Regions from separate parts of the Shewanella violacea DSS12 genome, predicted to be linked through region 1. Evidence: predicted binding sites of a transcription regulator. Region 1 holds the regulator's gene; each other region holds the start of a gene.
The links. Region 1 encodes sigma-54, which starts transcription at its own class of promoters, with help from an activator protein. Its sites were predicted from a motif close to GTTGGCACGNNNNTNGNNT; they were not measured.
Positions count from the first base shown of each region.

Region 1 (2,280 bases):
CTAGAAGAATTTAATATTACTCACATCCGAGATAGCCAAGGCATGGCGCTCTCGGGGGGCGAACGCAGACGCGTCGAGATAGCCAGAGCCTTAGCAGCCAACCCTAAGTTTATTCTCCTGGATGAACCTTTTGCAGGTGTCGACCCAATCTCGGTTATCGACATTAAAAAAATTATCCAGCAGCTTAAGAGCCGTGGTTTAGGTGTACTGATCACCGACCATAATGTGCGTGAAACCTTAGACGTATGTGAACGAGCTTACATAGTCAGTCACGGAAATTTAATCGCTGAAGGTACACCCGCCGAAATCATGGACAATCAGCAAGTAAGAGCTGTGTACTTAGGTGAACAATTCAAGCTATAGTTAATCAAGAGGCTTATTCTTAACGCGTATTAAGGGATGAGTCACTACAGATACTCGGCTACCTAGCCTAAAATTCAGGGGCTCAGAGAAGCCCCAAACAAGTCCAAGCAGGCTGTCTCATTTTATAATTACATGAAGGGAATAGCGGTAAATGAAAGCGTCACTCCAGCTTAAAATGGGTCAGCAGTTAACCATGACACCACAACTGCAGCAGGCTATACGTCTATTGCAATTATCGTCGCTGGAACTGCAACAAGAAATCCAACAAGCGTTAGACTCCAACCCTTTACTCGAACTAGATGAAGAGCAAGTTGATCCCCCAGTCAATGGCGAAGACAAGACCGTAGACACTGAAGACTTTAGTGCCACTGCAGAGAGCGATGGCCCAATTGACAACTCAGCGGTTGAAACCTCCGAGGCGATAACCCGAGATTCTATGCCCGAAGAGCTCCCCATGGACACCACTTGGGACGAGGTCTATACCGCATCGCCTAACTCAACTTCCGGTGCCATGCGCGACGACGATATGCCCTTCCAGGGGGAGACCAGCGAAGGTTTGTATGAGCATCTCGAATGGCAGAAGAATCTAACACCGTTTTCTGATAACGATCTCGCCATAGCAACGGCCATCATTGAGGCCATAGATGAGAGAGGCTATCTCACCCAGAGCATTGAAGATATTCTCGAAGCCATGGGAGATCCTGAAATTGAACAGGATGAAATTGAAGCCGTACTTAAACGCATCCAACACTTCGATCCTATCGGTATCGCAGCCAGAGATCTCAGTGAATGCCTCTTGATCCAACTGGCACAATACGCTGACACGACTCCACATATAGATAACGCCAGGATCCTGATCAGAGACCATCTGGATCTGATCGCCGGACGAGATTTTCGCCTGCTAATGCGCAAGACTAAGCTCAAGGAAGATGCTCTTAGAGATGCCATAGAGTTAATCCAGACGCTTAACCCCCGTCCTGGATTGGCCGTTACCCCGGGCAAGGATGAATATGTCATCCCTGACGTCACAGTGACTAAGAAGAAAGGTCGCTGGATGGTCGAATTAAATCCAGACAACATGCCGAAGATCAGTGTAAATCAACATTATGCATCTATGGCAAAAAGTACAAAGAGTCAAGCAGATAGCCAGTTTATTCGTGGGCATCTGCAAGAGGCTAAATGGTTTATCAAGAGCTTAGAGAGCCGCAACGAGACCTTACTGAAAGTCTCAAAATGTATCGTGAAATTCCAACAGGGTTTCTTCGAGTTCGGTGAAGAAGCAATGAAACCTATGGTACTTAACGACATAGCCGAAGCCGTTGAGATGCACGAATCCACCATATCCCGCGTCACTACACAGAAATATATGCATACCCCAAGGGGCATATTTGAGCTGAAATACTTTTTTTCAAGCCATGTAGCTACCGATGATGGTGGGGAGTGTTCATCTACCGCGATTCGTGCTTTCATAAAGAAGCTGGTCGCCGCCGAAAACCAACAGAAACCACTCAGCGACAGTAAGATGGCCTTGTTATTAGCGGATCAGGGCATTAAGGTTGCGAGACGCACCATAGCTAAGTATCGTGAAGCTATGTTGATTCCACCATCGAATCAACGTAAGAGTTTGTAGAATAAGGAATAAAGGAATAAAGGTCATAGCCTAACTAGGGGAACCTAGTTTAAGTGACGGCCTGATTAACGCTTATTGTAAGTGCTAATCACCAGAAGCGGCCTGTAGTCGATATTAGTTAGGCTCAACTCCTGGTAAAACAGGGAATTATGTTGTGAGTTAAATCCCGAAAGATTTACCTATCATCAACTTAAGAGTTAAATCGGAAACTGGAGGAGTATTTCTATGCACATAAACCTAACTGGACACCATATAGAGATCACGACATCGCTAAGACATTATGTCGA
Region 1 is NC_014012.1:481,337-483,616, reverse strand. Features, by position in the region: gene lptB (LPS export ABC transporter ATP-binding protein) at 1-363, shown strand, start outside; gene SVI_RS01925 (RNA polymerase factor sigma-54) at 515-1,993, shown strand; gene hpf (ribosome hibernation promoting factor) at 2,219-2,280, shown strand, end outside.

Region 2 (2,280 bases), 2.4 Mb from region 1:
AAGCTTAGTGCTCATATCGGCGCCTTCGAACTTCACTAAGCTCGAAGATGTGTCAGCCTTGTTAGCACCAGCGTTAATATGAGATACCGCCGCCCTCGCCATCTGATAACCCGGCGCCACCAGCCCGAATATTCTCTGCTGCCAGAGGGCACACTCGCCTATGGCGTAAACATCATCGGCTGATGTTAAACAGAAATCATTTATGACTATGCCGCCACGCTCGCCCACTTCTATACCGCTTTGCCTGGCTAGACTGTCCTGGGGACGAATACCGGCAGAGAAGACAATCATGTCAGTTTCAAGATAGGTATCATCATTGAAATTCATCCGATGCAGCGCCGACTCACCGGCGACAATAGCCGTGGTCGCCTTGCTGGTATGCACAGATACACCCAAGTGCTCAATCTTGTGACGCAAAAGGTCACCCGCCTTATCATTGAGCTGTACTGGCATCAACTGAGATGCAAACTCAACAACATGAGTCTCTAAGCCTAAGGTCAATAAGGCATTGGCGGCTTCTAATCCCAGTAAGCCACCCCCTATCACCACTCCGGATGTGGATTTCTCGGCGGCTTGCTGTATCTGCTCTAGATCTTCTATGGTGCGATACACCATGCACTGGGGCCTGTCTTTACCCTCGATAGGTGGCACAAAAGGGTAAGAACCCGTAGCTAACACGAGTTTGTCATAAAACCAAAAATCGCCATCTTGGGTATGCAGGCATTTATTCTCGGTATCGAGCCCGGTCACCTCTTTACCCAAGTGTAAGGTCACTCCCTGTTTGGCGTAGATATCGACATTTGCCAGCATTAAACTAGCGGCACTGCCTGTCTCGAAATATTTAGACAGCTGCACCCTGTCATAGGCAGCGACTTGTTCACTGCCAAATACCACTATTTGAAAGTGTTCATTGAGTCCTTGATCGCAAAGCTGCTCTATAAAATGATGGCCAACCATGCCGTTACCCACGACGAGTAACCTAGGCTTACGCTCCAAATCTGTTTTTGCACAACCCATAACACACTCCCCATCTCTTTTTTAACCTGCGGAACTAACAAAAAGGCGCCATGCTCTCAAATGAGAACATGGCGCCATTGCCGATTAGATCCGAATTTTTATTTACTTATTGTCTTCTAGCTTACTACTTTATTACTTACTGCAGTGATTATGCCAACAAACTATCAGCGCCAAAGTGTTGATAATTAAAGAATTAAATAACTGGCTAGTAAAAGGGGAAATGAGTGAGCGCACAACCAAGGCGCTTCTGCACCATTTTGGGCGGAATTGAAATGATGAGAGTTGAAAGGTAACTGTAGATAAATGAAAGCTTAGCTTAATTTAGTTTAGGGGTAATTGTTGAACCAGCTGCTCAACAGAGATCCCGCTGTCCATCGCCTGTTTTTGCAAGAGTTTATGGGCTTGAGATTCACTCAATCCGTTTTGTTGAAGTCTTGCCTTCACCTTGGCCAGTAATTTTTGTGCCTCCAATGATGATTCTAATTGGAGGATCTTCTCTTGCTGCTCATTGGCCAGGCTGAACCTTAGTTTTGCCAGTTCTATGACCTGCTCTAGTCTAGCGGGATCAAACTCACCGGGTACGAATGTCACCCTGCCACATTCTAGTAATCTGGTCAGATCCTCAGCCTGCCAACACTTGGCATTCACCACCAGCGGAATGGGAGAGAATTGCATCAGGCGTAACAAGACGCCTAGATCCACATTGGATAATTCTGAGCAAAAATACAGCAGCAGATCACCATCAAGCCTAAGATGTATTCGTTCAATATCTCGTAAAAGACTCAATGAGATCACTTGCCCAGAAATAGCCGCTAAGGTTTTTTCAATGCTTTCTGCTGGTCCACTCGAGGGAGTCGAGGATAACGAACCCGTATTTGATGATGAGATAAGCTCTTTATTGGAAGCCCTAGTGTCCTTGAACTCCATGGCAGAAAATGAATTAAAACAGGTATAAATAGTCATCTCATCCTCCATGCCTGAATGGCTAACGATTGAGCTTGTGAAACGGATTGACACTTACCTTGCAGTAGGTAAATTGCCGACAATGTACTGATAACGCTCGCCTCGGCAATTTGTCCTAGCTTAGATGATGCTGATGACGAAAATGCTGAATGACTCTCATGGCGAGTGTCACTGGCCTCACCATGGTGCCAAATCTGACTCAATACCAAGCAAGCTTGCTGGGGTGAAAGTGCAAGCTCTGATGACAAGGTATTCATGCCAACAAAACCTTCGAGCCGAGTAGGAAGATAGATAACTTGG
Region 2 is NC_014012.1:3,067,373-3,069,652, forward strand. Features, by position in the region: gene nirB (nitrite reductase large subunit NirB) at 1-1,017, opposite strand, end outside; gene SVI_RS12780 (ANTAR domain-containing response regulator) at 1,339-1,980, opposite strand; gene SVI_RS20750 (glycosyl transferase) at 1,977-2,280, opposite strand, start outside.
Region 2: a site for sigma-54 is predicted at 1,157-1,175, ahead of nirB (nitrite reductase large subunit NirB). Genes of this name have one in related genera too.

Region 3 (2,280 bases), 2.5 Mb from region 1:
CAAACTCATCCTATCCGTTGGCCGAAATTTGCTGATCTTAATCAATATACCTTAGGTGTCGTCAGAGGTTATGTGAATACCGTCGCTCTCGATATCATGATCAAACAGGGGGTTCAGCCCGTCGAAGTTGTTAGTTCTGATGCACATAATGTCAAGAAGGTAGCGACTGGGCGCGTGGATGGCGCCGTGATCGATGTGCATGTACTCAGGTATATATTAGCGCGGGATGACTTCAAGCCTCTTGCTGCTAAGTTACAGATAAACCAAAAGCTGTTAGAAGAAAAAAAGTTATATATTGCCTTCAAAAACAGTCAAGATGGCCACAAGTGGCGGAATATTGTGAATACTGGTTTAACTAAAATAGATGCTAAATCTATTTTGGATCAATATATGATCTCTGTGACCACGACCGATAATAATTAGACAACTGCTAAAAGTGGCTCACAGGCTCGACTAAGCCACCTAATCACAGTTATTGATGAATTATTTAGCCACAACAGTTTGGCCGATTGGTGTTAGGCTCAACATGGCCAGTTTGAGATGTTGAATTCCAAAAGGGATACCAATAATCGTGACAAAACAGGCTAAGGCATAGGTGATATGTCCGATAGCGAGCCAGATCCCAAATAGCAGGAACCAGATAATATTCCCCAATGTGCCAAATGCACCAGTCCCCATATCTTCTTGTCCCGTGAGGTGTTTTCGATTTATCTGTTCCTGACCGAAGGGCCAAAAAGTCATTTCACCAATGACAAAACAGGCGCGTCCGAATGGGATCCCTATTATGCTGATAAAACACAGTAAACCAGCTAGCCACCATCCTAATCCCATGATAAAGCCGCCAAGCACAAACCAAGCAATGTTAAAAATTAATCGTAATACAGGCATCTAGGCCTCCAATGAAATAGGGTTTCTCATCCTTTTCTCTTAATAAGCAAATATCGCGCCAACTGTGTAAGCCCTTTAATTTCAGGTTCTTACTGCTTATTATAGGTAGGCTGTTAGTGAGATTTATCAGCTTTTAGTACTTTTAGTCGATTGTGATGGGTAGCCAATGGTAAAATCATTGCCTGATTATTCTAGTGCTAGTTCCTTGATATGAAGTTAAGCCATACCCCAGTCGATACCATAGTAATGTTCAACAGACATATTTTTGTTAAGAGAGATGATTTGCTCCATCCTGAATTTTCAGGTAATAAGGCGCGAAAATTTGCCTATTTCCTCGAGCATGAATTTCCGGGAGTGACTAAGCTCATCGGCTATGGCTCACCTCAGGCAAACTCTCTTTATTCCATGTCTGCATTAGCTAAACTTAAGGGCTGGAGTTTAGATTTCTATGTGGATCATATTGCCTCTCACATCAAGCTCAAGCCAAGTGGTAACTATGGTGCCGCATTAGCCAATGGTGCCAATATCATATCACTGGATAGTTTAGATGATAGAGGAGACCGGGATACCCACACCTATATACAAGAAGTGGTGCTACCTAATGAAACTCACGCCATTTTTGTTCCTGAAGGGGGTCGCTGTGAGTATGCCGAGTTCGGCGTGTCTAAACTGGCTGAAGAGATTGCCCAGTGGGCAAAAGACAGTGGATTAGAGCATCTAGTCGTCTTCTTGCCTTCCGGTACCGGCACAACTGCACTGTATCTTAATAAGTATTATGTTGAACAAGAGATAAATATTCAGGTGCTTACCTGCGCCGCGGTGGGAGGGAGCAGCTATTTAATCCAGCAATTCACCCAGCTAGCAGATAATCCTTTGTATCATCCTGAGATTGTGGCTTTACCCAAAAAGTATCATTTCGGAAAATTGTATCCTGAGTTTTATGAGATGTGGAAAACAATTTCACTGACTGGTATCGCTTTCGAGTTACTTTATGATCCCTTAGGTTGGATGACGCTGGAACACCATTTAAGCTTAAGTCAGGGAGATGTGCCTATCTTGTATCTTCATCAAGGTGGCTTACTGGGTAATGAAACCATGCTGCCCAGATATATACGGAAATATGGGGCTTAATAGTGTGATAACCCTAGGTATTCTTTATTCGAATTCGATGTGATATTTAGATTTCAATGTGAGATTTAGGTTTTGAAGTGAGATTTATGGGATGCATTATGGGGAGTATTTACCGTTTGGCCAGGCTAAGTATCTGTGAAATTGATACGGCCTGAACCAAAGGTAGGAGTTGCTTGATTGCTTAATAGCCGACTTATGATGTCGATCCTATCTGTTTCCATTTATCAGCAAGGAAACATTCGATACCAGTGAGAGGAGTGT
Region 3 is NC_014012.1:2,968,683-2,970,962, reverse strand. Features, by position in the region: gene SVI_RS12350 (substrate-binding periplasmic protein) at 1-423, shown strand, start outside; gene SVI_RS12345 (YccF domain-containing protein) at 484-888, opposite strand; gene SVI_RS12340 (pyridoxal-phosphate dependent enzyme) at 1,099-2,019, shown strand.
Region 3: a site for sigma-54 is predicted at 933-951, ahead of SVI_RS12345 (YccF domain-containing protein). Genes of this name have one in related genera too.